One region of the Streptomyces sp. NPDC034099 genome, then DNA from elsewhere that is predicted to be linked to it. Evidence: riboswitches for the same ligand, from Rfam matches in the RefSeq annotation. Region 1 holds a riboswitch; the other holds the start of a gene.

Region 1 (7,171 bases):
GGCGTCGGCATGGACTCCGGGAGCTGGGGCAGGTCCACCACGTTCACCCGCAGCAGCCGCCCCGCGGACGTCACCACGCCCACCTCGCCACGCGCCGTGGCCGGCACCGCGGAGACGATCAGGTCGTGCTTGACCCGCTTGGCGCCCGCCTCCGTGACGAGGGGCTCGTCGTTGGCGGTGCGGGCCAGCAGGCCCGTCGACGACAGCAGCACCCGGCACGGGTCGTCCGCCACCTGGAGCGGCACGGCCGCGACCGGCGCACCGCCCGACTCCAGCAGCGTCGTACGGCGGTCGGTGCCGAACTTCTTCGCCACCGCCGCCAGTTCGGCCGAGACCAGCTTGCGCAGCTCCGCGTCCGAGTCGAGGATCCGGGTCAGCTCCTCGATCTCCGCGTTCAGCCGGTCCTTCTCGGACTCCAGCTCGATGCGGTCGTACTTGGTGAGCCGGCGCAGCGGCGTGTCCAGGATGTACTGCGTCTGGACGTCGCTCAGCGAGAAGCGGTCCATCAGGCGCTGCTTGGCCTGCGCCGAGTTCTCGCTGGAGCGGATGAGACGGATGACCTCGTCGATGTCGACCAGCGCGGTGAGCAGGCCCTCCACCAGGTGCAGCCGGTCGCGCTTCTTGCTGCGGCGGAACTCGCTGCGGCGCCGGACGACGGTGAAGCGGTGGTCGAGATAGACCTCCAGCAGCTCCTTGAGGCCCAGGGTGAGGGGCTGGCCGTCCACCAGGGCGACGTTGTTGATGCCGAAGGACTCCTCCATGGCCGTCAGCTTGTAGAGCTGCTCCAGGACCGCCTCCGGCACGAAGCCGTTCTTGATCTCGATGACCAGGCGCAGTCCGTGCGCGCGGTCGGTCAGGTCCTTGACGTCCGCGATGCCCTGGATCTTCTTCGAGCCGACCAGGTCCTTGATCTTCGAGATGACCTTCTCCGGGCCCACCGCGAAGGGCAGCTCGGTGACGACGAGACCCTTGCGGCGGGCCGTCACCGTCTCCACGGACACCGTCGCGCGGATCTTGAACGTGCCGCGGCCCGTCTCGTACGCGTCCCTGATACCCGGCAGGCCGACGATCCGGCCGCCGGTGGGCAGGTCGGGGCCCGGTACGTGCTTCATCAGCGCGTCCAGGTCGGCGTTCGGGTGCCGGATCAGGTGCCGGGCCGCCGCGATCACCTCGCGCAGGTTGTGCGGCGGCATGTTCGTGGCCATGCCGACCGCGATGCCCGAGGCGCCGTTGACCAGCAGGTTCGGGAAGGCGGCGGGCAGCGCCACCGGTTCCTGCTCCTGGCCGTCGTAGTTGGGGGCGAAGTCGACGGTGTCCTCGTCGATGGACTCCGTCATCAGGCCGGCGGCCTCGGCCATCCGGCACTCCGTGTACCGCATGGCGGCCGGCGGGTCGTCGTTGCCCAGCGAGCCGAAGTTGCCGTGGCCGTCCACCAGGGGCACGCGCATCGAGAACGGCTGGGCCATGCGCACCAGCGCGTCGTAGATCGACGCGTCGCCGTGCGGGTGCAGCTTGCCCATCACCTCGCCGACGACACGGGCGCACTTCACGTAGCCGCGCTCGGGCCGCAGGCCCATCTCGTTCATCTGGTAGACGATGCGGCGGTGCACCGGCTTGAGGCCGTCGCGGGCGTCCGGCAGTGCACGGGAGTAGATGACCGAGTACGCGTACTCGAGGAAGGAGCCCTGCATCTCGTCGACGACGTCGATGTCGAGGATCTTCTCCTCGTACGAGTCGTCGGGCGGCGGGGTCTTCGTACTACGGCGGGCCATCGCTGCCGGCTCCTTGCTGAAGCGTGAACGGTGATCTGACGCCGTCCATTGTGGACTGCGGCACTGACAGCGACCGACCAGGACCCGTCACGGGCTGCCGGCCCGGCGCTGCCCGCAGGGTACGCCCTCGTCCCGGGGCGCCGTCCGCGCAGCCGTCTCCGGCGGCCCGCCAACCGCGTTCTCGCTCTCGGCGTACGAGGTCCGGGAACTCCACCGGCGGCCCGCACGCTTGCATACAGTGGCAGGATCGGCGGAATTCCGCAGTTCCGCCCACTGATTCCACCAGGTGGTTCACCCAGTGACTCCACCAGGATCTCGCGATCGAAGGGACGTACATGCCCATGGGTCACACGGCCACAGCCCAGGCAGGCTCCGGCGGCCTGACAGCGACCGAACACCGCCTGGCCAACGGCCTGCGCGTGGTGCTCTCCGAGGACCACCTGACCCCGGTCGCGGCGGTGTGCCTCTGGTACGACGTTGGCTCGCGCCACGAGGTCAAGGGGCGCACCGGCCTGGCTCACCTTTTCGAGCACCTCATGTTCCAGGGCTCCGCCCAGGTCAAGGGCAACGGTCACTTCGAGCTGGTGCAGGGCGCCGGCGGTTCTCTCAACGGCACCACCAGCTTCGAGCGGACCAACTACTTCGAGACCATGCCCGCCCACCAGCTGGAGCTCGCCCTCTGGCTGGAGGCCGACCGCATGGGCTCCCTGCTGGCCGCCCTGGACGAGGAGTCGATGGAGAACCAGCGGGACGTCGTCAAGAACGAACGGCGCCAGCGCTACGACAACGTCCCCTACGGCACGGCCTTCGAGAAGCTGACCGCCCTCGCCTACCCGGAGGGGCACCCCTACCACCACACGCCGATCGGTTCGATGGCGGACCTGGACGCGGCGACCCTGGAGGACGCGCGCGCGTTCTTCCGCACCTACTACGCGCCGAACAACGCGGTGCTGTCGGTCGTCGGCGACATCGACCCGGAGCAGACGCTCGCCTGGATCGAGAAGTACTTCGGCTCCATCGCCTCGCACGACGGCAAGCAGCCTCCGCGGGACGGTGCGCTGCCCGACGTCATGGGCGGGCAAGTGCGCGAGATCGTCGAGGAGGAGGTTCCGGCCCGCGCCCTGATGGCGGCCTACCGCCTGCCGGAGGACGGCACGCGCGCGTGCGACGCGGCCGACCTGGCCCTGACCGTCCTGGGCGGCGGCGAGTCGTCCCGCCTGTACAACCGGCTCGTACGCCGCGACCGCACCGCCGTCGCCGCCGGGTTCGGCCTGCTGCGGCTCGCCGGGGCACCCTCCCTGGGTTGGCTGGACGTGAAGACGTCCGGCGACGTGGAGGTCCCGGTCATCGAGACGGCCATCGACGAGGAGCTGGCCCGGTTCGCCGAGGAGGGCCCCACGGCCGAGGAGATGGAGCGCGCCCAGGCCCAGCTGGAACGCGAGTGGCTGGACCGCCTGGGCACGGTAGCGGGCCGCGCGGACGAACTGTGCCGGTACGCCGTCCTGTTCGGCGACCCGCAGCTGGCCCTCACCGCCGTGCAGCGGGTCCTCGAGGTGACCGCGCAGGAGGTCCAGGAGGTCGCCAAGGCCCGCCTGCGCCCCGACAACCGCGCGGTGCTCGTCTACGAGCCCACCACTCCCGCCGACGAGACCGACGCCGACACGACCGACGCCACCGACGAGAACGAGGAGGCGGCCAAGTGACCGAGCTCGCCACCATGGAATTCCACGCCCAGCCGCAGGCCGGCGAGCCCAAGCCGTGGGCGTTCCCCGCCCCCGAGCGCGGCAGCCTCGACAACGGCCTCACCGTGCTGCGCTGCCACCGCCCCGGCCAGCAGGTCGTCGCCGTCGAGGTGCTCCTCGACGCCCCCCTGGACGCCGAGCCCGCCGGACTCGACGGCGTCGCCACGATCATGGCGCGGGCCTTCTCCGAGGGCACCGACAAGCACTCGGCCGAGGAGTTCGCCGCCGAGCTGGAGCGCTGCGGCGCCACCCTGGACGCGCACGCCGACCACCCCGGCGTCCGGCTGAGCCTGGAGGTGCCCGCCTCGCGCCTGGCCAAGGCCCTCGGCCTGGTCGCCGACGCCCTCAGGGCACCCGCCTTCGCGGACAGCGAGGTCGAACGGCTGGTGCGCAACCGGCTCGACGAGATCCCGCACGAGCTGGCCAACCCCTCCCGGCGCGCCGCCAAGGAACTCTCCAAGGAGCTGTTCCCGGCCGACTCGCGCATGTCGCGCCCGCGCCAGGGCACCGAGGAGACGGTCGCGGCCATCGACTCGGCGGCCGTACGCGCCTTCTACGAGCGGCATGTCCGCCCCGCGACCGCCACCGCGGTGGTCGTCGGCGACCTCACCGGCGTCGACCTGGACGCGCTGCTCGGCGACACCCTGGGCGCGTGGACCGGCTCGACCGCCGAGCCGCGCCCCGTCCCCCCGGTGACCGCCGACGACCGGGGCCGCGTCGTCATCGTGGACCGTCCCGGCGCCGTCCAGACGCAGCTGCTGATCGGCCGCACCGGCGCCGACCGGCACGACCGCGTGTGGCCCGCGCAGGTGCTCGGCACCTACTGCCTCGGCGGCACCCTCACCTCGCGTCTGGACCGCGTCCTGCGTGAGGAGAAGGGCTACACCTACGGCGTACGGGCGTTCGGCCAGGTCCTGCGGTCCGCGCCGGACGGCACGGGCGCCGCGATGCTCGCCATCAGCGGGTCCGTCGACACCCCCAACACCGGTCCCGCCCTGGAGGACCTGTGGACGGTGCTGCGCAAGCTCGCCGCGGAGGGGCTCACCGACGCCGAGCGTGACGTGGCCGTGCAGAACCTGGTGGGCGTGGCGCCGCTGAAGTACGAGACGGCGGCGGCCGTGGCGAGCACGCTGGCCGACCAGGTCGAGCAGCACCTGCCGGACGACTTCCAGGCCACGCTCTACCGTCAACTGGCCGCCACGGGCACCGTGGAGGCCACCGCGGCGGTCGTGAACGCCTTCCCGGTGGACCGCCTCGTGACGGTCCTCGTCGGCGACGCGGCGCAGATCAAGGAGCCCGTCGAGGCCCTCGGCATCGGCGAAGTCACCGTGGTGGCGGCCGAGTAGCGGCACGCGCGTGTGGTGGCCCTGGTGACCGGAGTGTCACCAGGGCCACCGTTTGTCCGTATTGGGGGAGTGGTTGCCTGTCTGCCCTGTGGCGTGCGCTACAAAAAGCCTGTTGCGTTTGAGAATTGAACGCAGCCGCGCTTAGCGTCTTCCGGGCTGTTCGTCAGGCAGTGCGCCGCGCCCGCGGCACCGGACAGCCATCGCCGAGTCCCCGTACGGCGCGAGCCAGGGGAGCCGGGGACCCAACGCAGTCCCTGGGGTGAATCGGACGCCCGCGCGCAGAGCGAGGGGGTCCGTAGGAGACCTTCCACCTCCGAACCCGTCAGCTAACCCGGTAGGCGAGAGGGAAGGAAAGGACGAGCCTCTACATGGCGTTCACGCGCGCCACCGGGAAGCACCGCCGTACCGGCCGGGTGCACCGCACCACCGCCCGCGCGGCGGGAGTCGCGGCCCTCGCCACCACCGGCGTCGTCGGCACCCTCGCCGCCCCGGCGCTCGCCGCCGAGCCCGCGGTGGAGCAGAGCGGCCTCACCCCGGTCGTCACCATCGGCGACTCAGTGGCCGACGAGATAGACGCCCAGGCCGTCGCCCAGCGGCAGGCGGCCGCGGACGCCGCCGCCCGCGAGGCGGCCCGGGAAGCGGCCCGCGAGCGCGCGGCCGAGGCGGCCAAGGAGGCGCGCGAGGCCAAGGAGCGCGCCGCGCGGGAGGCGGAGCGCAAGCGCCTCAACACCTTCGTCGCGCCGATCACCGCCTCGTACGTCTCCACCGCCTACCAGGCCGGCAGTTCCCTGTGGTCCTCCGGCAGCCACACCGGCATCGACTTCCACGCCTCCAGCGGCACGACCGTGCACGCGGTGGGCGTCGGTACCGTCGTCGAGGCCGGCTGGGGCGGGGCGTACGGCAACCAGGTCGTGATCAAGATGCACGACGGCACGTACACGCAGTACGGGCACCTGTCGTCCATCGGCGTCTCGGTCGGCCAGTCGGTCGAGCCCGGCCAGCAGATCGGTCTCTCCGGCGCCACCGGCAACGTCACCGGACCCCACCTGCACTTCGAGGCCCGTACGAGCCCCGAGTACGGCTCGGACATGGACCCCGTCGCCTACCTCCGCTCCCACGGCGTGAACGTCTGACAGAGACGACGTCCGAAAGCCCCGGCTTCCCGAGCCGGGGCTTTTCGCATTTAATATCGCTTGATTGGCCTGGGGTCGTGCAACACACGTCAATCACCGGCGTTTCGCGGGGGTCAAGGGGAGGTCGCTCATGCGTATTCCGGCGCATTCCGTGTGCACGGCGATCCGGGACGACATCGTCACCGGCGTACACGGCCGCGGGAGCCGGCTCACCGAGGAACTCCTCGCCCGCCGCTACGGCGTCTCCCGCGTCCCCGTCCGCGAGGCCCTGCGCACGCTGGAGGCCGAGGGCTTCGTGGTGACCCGGCGGCACGCGGGCGCGTGCGTGGCGGAACCGACCGAGCGGGAGGCCGCCGACCTGCTGGAGACGCGCACGCTCCTGGAGCCGCTCGGAGCCGCCCGGGCCGCCCGGCGGCGCACCGAGGCCCACCTCAGGGTGTTGCGCGGCCTGGTCAGGCTGGGGCAGGAGCGGGCCAGGCAGGGCACCGGCGAGGAGCTGCGCTCACTGGGCGGCTGGTTCCACGAGACCCTCGCCCGCGCGGCCGACAGCCCCTCCCTGACGGCGCTGCTGACCCAGCTCCGCCACAAGATCGCCTGGATGTACGTCGTGGAGGCACCGGTCGGCCCGGTGGAGTACTGGGCGGAGCACGGCGCGATCACCGATGCGGTGGCCCGGGGTGACGGCGAACGCGCGCGGGCGCTCATGACCCTGCACATCGAGCGGTCGGCGTCCGCGCACCGGCTGCGCTTCGCCTCCGGCGGCGGGCGGACGGAGCGTGTGAGGAATGCGCAACATCCCGTAAACACGGCGGGCCCGCGCCGGTAACGCGGGTGCCGTATACAAAGGGCGGGGAATTCCGCCCGGTGTTTTCTGCTGCCGTAAACAGGGCGAACGGACGGGCGAACCGAAAGGGCAGAGAAACAGAAGAGAAATGACGCGAAAGGCCCGTCCGGTGTCCCGGCGGGCCTTTCGGTGGTGCCATCGGTCGGGCTCAGACGGTCTCGGGAAGCTCCTCGAGCCCCTCGGCGACCAGCTTCGCCAGCCGGTCCAGGGCGGCCTCCGCGCCCTCGGCGTCGGAGGCGAGGACGATCTCCTCGCCACCCTGGGCGCCGAGGCCGAGGACGGCCAGCATGGAGGCCGCGTTGACGGGGGACCCGTCGGCCTTGGCGATCGTCAC
Region 2 (7,171 bases), on a different contig from region 1:
AGAAGCGGACGCCGCCGACGACCTTGTAGGGCAGGCCGGTGCGGATGAAGACCTCTTCGAAGACACGGGACTGGGCGTTGGTCCGGTAGAAGACGGCGACGTCGCCGGCCTTGGCCTCGCCCGCGTCGGTGAGGCGGTCTATCTCGTCGGCGACGAACTGCGCCTCGTCGTGCTCGGTGTCGGCGACGTACCCGGTGATCTGGGCGCCGCTGCCCTGGTTGGTCCACAGGTTCTTGGGGCGGCGGGACTCGTTGCGCTCGATGACCGCGTTGGCGGCGCTGAGGATGGTCTGGGTGGAGCGGTAGTTCTGCTCCAGGAGGATCGTCGTCGCGTCCGGGTAGTCCTCCTCGAACTGGAGGATGTTGCGGATGGTGGCGCCGCGGAAGGCGTAGATCGACTGGTCGGCGTCGCCCACCACGCACAGCTCGGCGGGCGGCACCTCGGCCTCCGGCGGCACGTCGACGGGGTGCTCCGAGGGCACGCCGACCAGCTCGCGCACCAGGGCGTACTGGGCGTGGTTGGTGTCCTGGTACTCGTCGACCAGGACGTGCCGGAAGCGGCGGCGGTAGTGCTCGGCGACGTCCGGGAAGGCGCGCAGCAGATTGACCGTGGTCATGATCAGGTCGTCGAAGTCGAGGGCGTTGGCCTCGCGCAGCCGTGACTGGTACATGGCGTAGGCCTGGGCGAGGGTCTTCTCGAAGCCGTCGGCGGCCTGGGCGGCGAAGTCCTCCTCGTCGATCAGCTCGTTCTTCAGGTTGCTGATCTTCGCGCTGAACGACTTCGGCGGGAAGCGCTTCGGGTCCAGGTCGAGGTCGCGGCAGACCAGCGCCATGAGCCGCTTGGAGTCGGCGGCGTCGTAGATCGAGAACGACGAGGTGAAGCCGAGCTTCTTCGACTCGCGGCGCAGGATGCGGACGCACGCGCTGTGGAAGGTCATCACCCACATCGCGTGGGCGCGCGGGCCGACGAGCTGCTCCACGCGCTCCTTCATCTCGCCCGCGGCCTTGTTGGTGAAGGTGATCGCGAGGATCTGCCCGGGGTGGACGTTCCGCTCGGCCAGCAGGTGGGCGATGCGGTGGGTGAGCACGCGGGTCTTGCCGGAACCGGCACCGGCCACGATGAGCAGCGGGGAGCCGGAGTGGACGACGGCGGCGCGCTGGTTCTCGTTCAGCCCCTCCAGGAGCGCGGCGGCGTCCAGGGCCGGGCGCGGGGCGCCGTCCCGGTAGTGGGTGTCCCGGTCCGGAGGCGCGTCGAACTTCCCGCCGAACAGATCGTGCGGAACCGGCTCCGGTCCGTGCTCGTCCTCGGGCGGCGGCGGGGGTTCCTCCTCGTGACCCCGGGGGGTCTGGAGGCTCGCCAGGAAGCTGTCGTCAAAGAGGCTGCTCATCGCTCTCCGAGTCTAGGGCGCCCCACCGACAACCCGGCGCCACCCCGGAAAATACCCGGCGTTCCAGGACCGGGCACGCCCCGCGACCGGCCGGAACACGAAGAGTGACGCGCACTGCCCGGCCAGAGGCGCCCGCACGGAAGGTCACGAAAATGTATCGGGCATATCACCCACCAACCTTCACAGCGGCCACACGAGTTGGCTACCGTGCGGGCAGGCCGCTCGACCCCCTCCGGCGAACCCCGCCGGGCCGCGCGGCCTCCGCCGAGTCCGACGTGCCCGCACGGCACCCGGAGCCGGGGACCCAACCGTGAACTCTGGGGTGAATCGGCCGCACCGCCCTCGACGAGAGGACGGTCCGCCGTAGGGCAACCCTTCCATGCCACACCGCCCGAACCCGACAGCTAACCCGGTAGGCGGAGCACTGGAAGGAGTCGCCTCCTTGGCGTCGCACCGCAAGTCGCGTCCCACCGGTACCCGCGTCGCAGGCATACGGACCCCGGCCCTCGCCACCGCGGCCCTCACCTCCGTCGCCCTGCTGTCCCAGACGGCGAACGCCACGCCGTCGGACGACCGGCCGACCCTGGAGGAGGTCGAGAAGAAGGTCGACGACCTCTACCGCCAGGCCGGGTCGGCGACCGAGAAGTACAACGCGGCCAAGGAGAAGACCACCAAGCAGCGCAAGAAGGTCGACGGCCTCCTCGACGACGTCGCCCAGCGCACCCAGAAGCTCAACGACGCGCGCGAGGAGCTGGGTTCCTTCGCCTCCGCCCAGTACCGCACGGGCGCCTCGGTTCCGGAGACCGCGACGCTGCTGCTCGCGGACTCGCCGCAGGACTACTTCGACCAGAACCAGCTGATGAACCGGCTCACCGGCCGGCAGAAGACCGCCGTCGACGACTACGTCACGCAGCAGTCCGAGACGATGAAGAAGCGCCGGGAGGCCACCGAGAGCCTCGAGACGCTCACCGACTCGCAGACCGACCTCAAGACGGCCAAGTCGACCGTCCAGAAGAAGCTGGCCACCGCGCGGAAGCTGCTGTCGGAGCTGACCGCCGAGGAGAAGGCCCGGCTGGCGGCGATCGAGAAGAAGAAGCAGCAGGAGGCCGCCCGCAAGGCCGCCGAGCTGGCGAAGCAGCAGGCGGAGGAGGCGGCCGAGCGCAAGCGGCAGGAGGAGGCCGCCCAGCAGGAGAGCGGCTCCGGGTCCTCGGGGACCTCCGGCGGCACCGGTTCGTCGGACTCCTCGGGCTCGTCGACTCCGGGCACCTCGGCCGGCACCAAGGCCGAGAAGGCGATCGCCTTCGCCCGCGCCCAGATCGGCAAGCCGTACGTCTGGGGCGCCACGGGCCCCGGCTCCTACGACTGCTCGGGCCTCACCCAGGCCGCCTGGAAGGCCGCCGGCGTGAGCCTGCCGCGCGTCACCTACGACCAGGTCAACGCCGGCACGACCGTCTCCGTCTCCCAGGCACAACCCGGTGACCTGGTCTTCTTCTACGACGACATCAGCCACGTCGGTCTGTACATCGGCGACGGCATGATGATCCACGCCCCGAAGCCGGGCGCGTACGTCCGCGAGGAGTCGATCTTCTACGACGGAGAGTCGTCGATCCACAGCGTGGTGCGCCCGGCCTGACCGGCGAGGCTCTCCGGGGCCCGCCCGGCGGATCCGGCCGCGGACGCGGGGTCCGGCACGCATCTGGTGGACAAGGCGCCGCGCCCTTCCTGCGGCCCGATCCGCCGGACAGGCCCTAGCATCGGGCGCATGTCATCGGCCACCCATCCCTCCGCGCTGCGCACCTGGTGGGCGCAGCGTCCACCGGCGGCCGGGGCCGCGGTGATGGCGACCGGCATCGTGTCGGTCGCCCTGCATCTGACGGGCCGCGAGATCCTGTCCCGGACCGCCCTGGTCCTGGCCTGCGCCGCCTGGCTGATACTGGCCGCGAACTTCGTCTACCTGCTCCTTGCCGACCGGGCGCAGTGGGTGCGGCGGGCCGGGACGCCGGGGGCGCTCACCGCCGTCGCCGCGACGACCGTGCTCGGCGCCCGGTTCTCGCTGCTCGGCTGGTCGCTCCTGGCGGCGGTGCTGCTGGTGCTGGCGGCCCTGCTGTGGCCGTGGCTGCTGTACCTGGTGGTGCAGCGCTGGGGGCGGCGGATGCCCGGGGCGGTGTTCCTGAGCTGCGTGGCCACGGAGGGGCTCGCCGTGCTCGCCGCCACGCTGGCCGCGGCCACCTCGACGCCCTGGCTGGCGCACGCGGCGCTGGTGCCGTTCTGGCTGGGGATCGTGCTCTACCTGATCGCGCTGTTCCGCTTCGACCTGCGGCAGGTGGCCCGTGGCTCCGGGGACCACTGGGTGGCGGGCGGCGCGCTCGCCATCTCGGCCCTCGCCGGCGCCAAGCTGCTCGCGGCGGCCGGGACCGGCATGTACCTGTGGAACGCCGACGACCAGGCCGTCCTGCACGACGTGACCGTCTTCCTGCTCACGCTCGACCTGGCCTGGTACGCCGTACTGCTGGCCGCCGAGATCGCCTGGCCCCGCCTCCGCTACGACGTGCGCCGCTGGTCGACCGTCTTCCCGCTCGGCATGACGGCGGCGGCGACGCTGTCCGTGGCCGTGGTCGTCGACGTCCCGTGGCTGGACGCGCCCGGCCGGGCGCTGCTGTGGATCGCGGTGGCCGGGTGGCTGGCGGTCGCGGCGGGGGCGGTCGTCCAGGCCCGGGCCGGACTGCGGTCCGCGGCGGAGGGCTCGGGGGCGGCGGTCAGGTCCACAGCACCGCGATGAAGATGTTCACCAGGGTCAGCGCGCCGACCAGGCCGAACAGCGGCTTGTCCACCTTCTCGTCGTCGCGCTTCACGTAGACCAGGCCAAGGATCACGATCAGCACGGCGAGCTTCACGCCGATCTTGACGTTGTCGACGGAGTAGTCCTGGGCCTGGTTGAGGCCGACCAGGACGGCGCCGGTGACCAGCATCGTCAGCGCGCCGTGCAGCATCGCGGGGGTGAACCGGGCCGTGCCCTGGCCCATCGCCTTCATCTGGGTCAGGAAGCCGCCCAGGAGCGCGGCGATACCGATGATGTGCAGGCCGACGAAGAGGTGGATGAGTACGTCCATGAGGCCGGAGCCTAATGAGGACCCGGGCGCGCCCGGACACCGGCCCGGGCCGGCGCTCCCATAACAGCTCACGTTCCCCGTCCGCCTCCGATCCGGCATATCGGTCATCACCCTGCGTGAAGACGACGGGTCCTGGAGCGGGCGGCGGCCACATACGGTCGCCGCACGATCCGCTGCCGCCACTTCCGTGCATCCCGTCACCGGACCGTTACCGACCCGCCTAGCGTCCTGGCCCAGGCAGCCGGAGCGGACCGGCGCCGACCCGGCGCGGGCCGGGGTCGAGTCGTACGGAAGGACGTGGATCGCAAGGTGGGAACGCACCGCAGGCCGCGACAGCGCGCGACGGGCGGCGGCAGGGCTCGTACGGCGGCCACGATCACCCTCGCGGGCGCGGCCACCGCGACGGGCCTGGGCGGGACCGGACACGCCGATCCGCAGCCGACGGCGGCGCAGGTCAGGGCCAAGGTGGACAAGCTCTACCAGGAGGCCGAGGTGGCCACGGAGAAGTACAACGGCGCGAAGGAGAAGGCGGACGCCGCCGAACGGCGCCTGGAGGAACTGCGGGACGAAACCGCCCGCAAGGAGGACCGGCTGAACTCGGCGCGGGAGGCACTGGGTTCGGTCGCGGCGGCGCAGTACCGCAGCGGCGGCCTGGACCCGGCGCTGCAACTCGCGCTCTCGTCCGACCCGGACCGGTATCTCGACGGCGCCGCGTTCGTCGAGCGCGCGGGCAGCCGGCAGACGGCCGCGGTAGGCCGCGTACGCAAGGAACTGCGGGAGATCGAGCGCCTGCGCGGGGCCGCCCGCGTCGAGGTCTCCTCGCTGAAGTCGCGCCGGGCCGAGCTGAAACGTCACCGCGAGACCGTCACCGGCAAGCTGGAGTCGGCCCGCCGCCTGCTGTCCCGGCTGACCGCCGAGGAACGCGCCCGCGTCGGCGACGGAACGGGCCATCGCGCCTCCCGCGCCTCCTCGGCCGGCCCCCGGGAGGGCCTGTCCGCCGCCGCCCAGGCCCCCGACTCCCGCGCCGCGGCGGCCGTCGCCTACGCCTACCAGAAGCTCGGCAGCCCCTACGTGTGGGGCGCGACCGGCCCGAACGCCTTCGACTGCTCGGGCCTCACCCAGGCCGCCTACCGCGCGGCCGGCGTCTCCCTGCCCCGCACGACCTACGCCCAGATCGGCGCGGGCCGCCGCGTCGGACGGTCCGAACTCCTCCCCGGGGACCTGGTCTTCTTCTACTCGGGCATCAGTCACGTCGGCATCTACGTCGGCAACGGGCAGATGATCCACGCCCCGAACCCCTCGGCGCCGGTGCGCGTCGCCCCGGTCGACGAGATGCCGTTCGCGGGGGCCGCGCGGGTGGTGTGAGACGCGGACGCCACCCCGTGCGGAACCGTCAGACCAGCCGCCGCGCGGTTGCCCAGCGGGTCAGCTCGTGCCGGTTGGACAGCTGGAGCTTGCGCAGGACCGCCGAGACGTGGGACTCGACCGTCTTGACCGAGATGTACAGCTGTTTGGCGATCTCCTTGTACGCGTAGCCGCGGGCGATCAGGCGCAGCACCTCGCGCTCGCGCTGGGTGAGCCGGTCCAGGTCCTCGTCGACGGGCGGCGCGTCCGTGGAGGCGAACGCGTCGAGGACGAAGCCGGCCAGCCGCGGGGAGAACACGGCGTCCCCCTCCTGGACGCGGAAGACGGAGTCGACCAGGTCGGTGCCGGTGATGGTCTTGGTGACATAGCCCCGGGCGCCGCCGCGGATCACTCCGATCACGTCCTCCGCCGCGTCCGAGACGGACAGGGCGAGGAAGCGGACGGGCCGCTCGGCGTCGCTCATCAGGGGCGCGCAGCGGCGCAGCACCTCGACCCCGCCGCCGCCGGGGAGGTGGACGTCGAGGAGCACGACCTCGGGGCGGGTCGCGGTGATGACCGTGACGGCCTGGTCGACGTCGGCGGCCTCGCCGACGACCTCGACCCCGGTCTCGGCGGTCTGGCCGATCTCGGCCTGGACGCCGGTGCGGAACATCCGGTGGTCGTCGACGAGCACCACGCGCACGCGGCGCTCCCCCGCGCCACCACTCGCCGGCTGTGCGGGCTCGGCCGCCTCGCCCGCTCCCGCCGTTCCGTTCGCCTCGGTCGGGTCGCTCATGACGTCTTCTCCGCCCTCTCCATTTCCAGTTCGACCTCCGTGCCGCCGTCCGGCACCGCGCGCAGCCGCGCCGTGCCCCCGTTGCGCTCCATGCGGCCGATGATCGATTCTCTGACGCCCATGCGGTCGGCGGGTATCGAGTCGAGGTCGAAGCCGGGGCCGCGGTCCCGGACGGACACGAAGACCGTCCTGCCCTCGACTTCGGCGTAGACCTGTACGGCGCCGCCCTCGCCACCGTACTTGGCCGCGTTCACCATCGCTTCGCGCGCGGCCTGCATCTGTGCGCTGACGCGCTCGTCGAGGGGGCAGTCGCCGACGACGACCACCTCGAGGGGGACGCCGTGCTTGTCCTCGACCTCCGCCGCGTTGCGCTTCACGGCCTCGGCGAGGGTGGTGGGCTCGTCGTCCTCGTCCTTGCCGTTGCCCTCCGGTTTGTAGAGCCAGGAGCGCAGGTCCCGCTCCTGGGCCCGGGCCAGGCGGCGCACCTCGCCCGCGTTCTCCGCGTTGCGCTGGATCAGGGTCAGGGTGTGCAGC

What was found. Region 1 has a riboswitch for cyclic di-AMP ahead of ACZ56V_RS31330 (M23 family metallopeptidase). Riboswitches for the same ligand answer to the same signal wherever they lie in the genome.
Region 2: it holds a riboswitch for cyclic di-AMP, as region 1 does, so the genes downstream of both, ACZ56V_RS02945 (C40 family peptidase) here and ACZ56V_RS31330 (M23 family metallopeptidase) in region 1, are expected to answer to the same signal.

What each region holds. Positions count from the first base shown of each region.
Region 1 is NZ_JBVISR010000013.1:111,029-118,199, forward strand. Features, by position in the region: gene ACZ56V_RS31315 (DNA topoisomerase (ATP-hydrolyzing) subunit A) at 1-1,772, opposite strand, end outside; gene ACZ56V_RS31320 (M16 family metallopeptidase) at 2,108-3,475, shown strand; gene ACZ56V_RS31325 (M16 family metallopeptidase) at 3,472-4,860, shown strand; cyclic di-AMP (ydaO/yuaA leader) riboswitch at 5,052-5,216, shown strand; gene ACZ56V_RS31330 (M23 family metallopeptidase) at 5,229-5,993, shown strand; gene ACZ56V_RS31335 (GntR family transcriptional regulator) at 6,124-6,819, shown strand; gene ACZ56V_RS31340 (HPr family phosphocarrier protein) at 6,986-7,171, opposite strand, start outside.
Region 2 is NZ_JBVISR010000001.1:640,526-647,696, forward strand. Features, by position in the region: gene pcrA (DNA helicase PcrA) at 1-1,387, opposite strand, end outside; cyclic di-AMP (ydaO/yuaA leader) riboswitch at 1,640-1,823, shown strand; gene ACZ56V_RS02945 (C40 family peptidase) at 1,830-3,020, shown strand; gene ACZ56V_RS02950 (tellurite resistance/C4-dicarboxylate transporter family protein) at 3,150-4,166, shown strand; gene ACZ56V_RS02955 (hypothetical protein) at 4,144-4,497, opposite strand; gene ACZ56V_RS02960 (C40 family peptidase) at 4,807-5,862, shown strand; gene ACZ56V_RS02965 (response regulator transcription factor) at 5,891-6,637, opposite strand; gene ACZ56V_RS02970 (ATP-binding protein) at 6,634-7,171, opposite strand, start outside.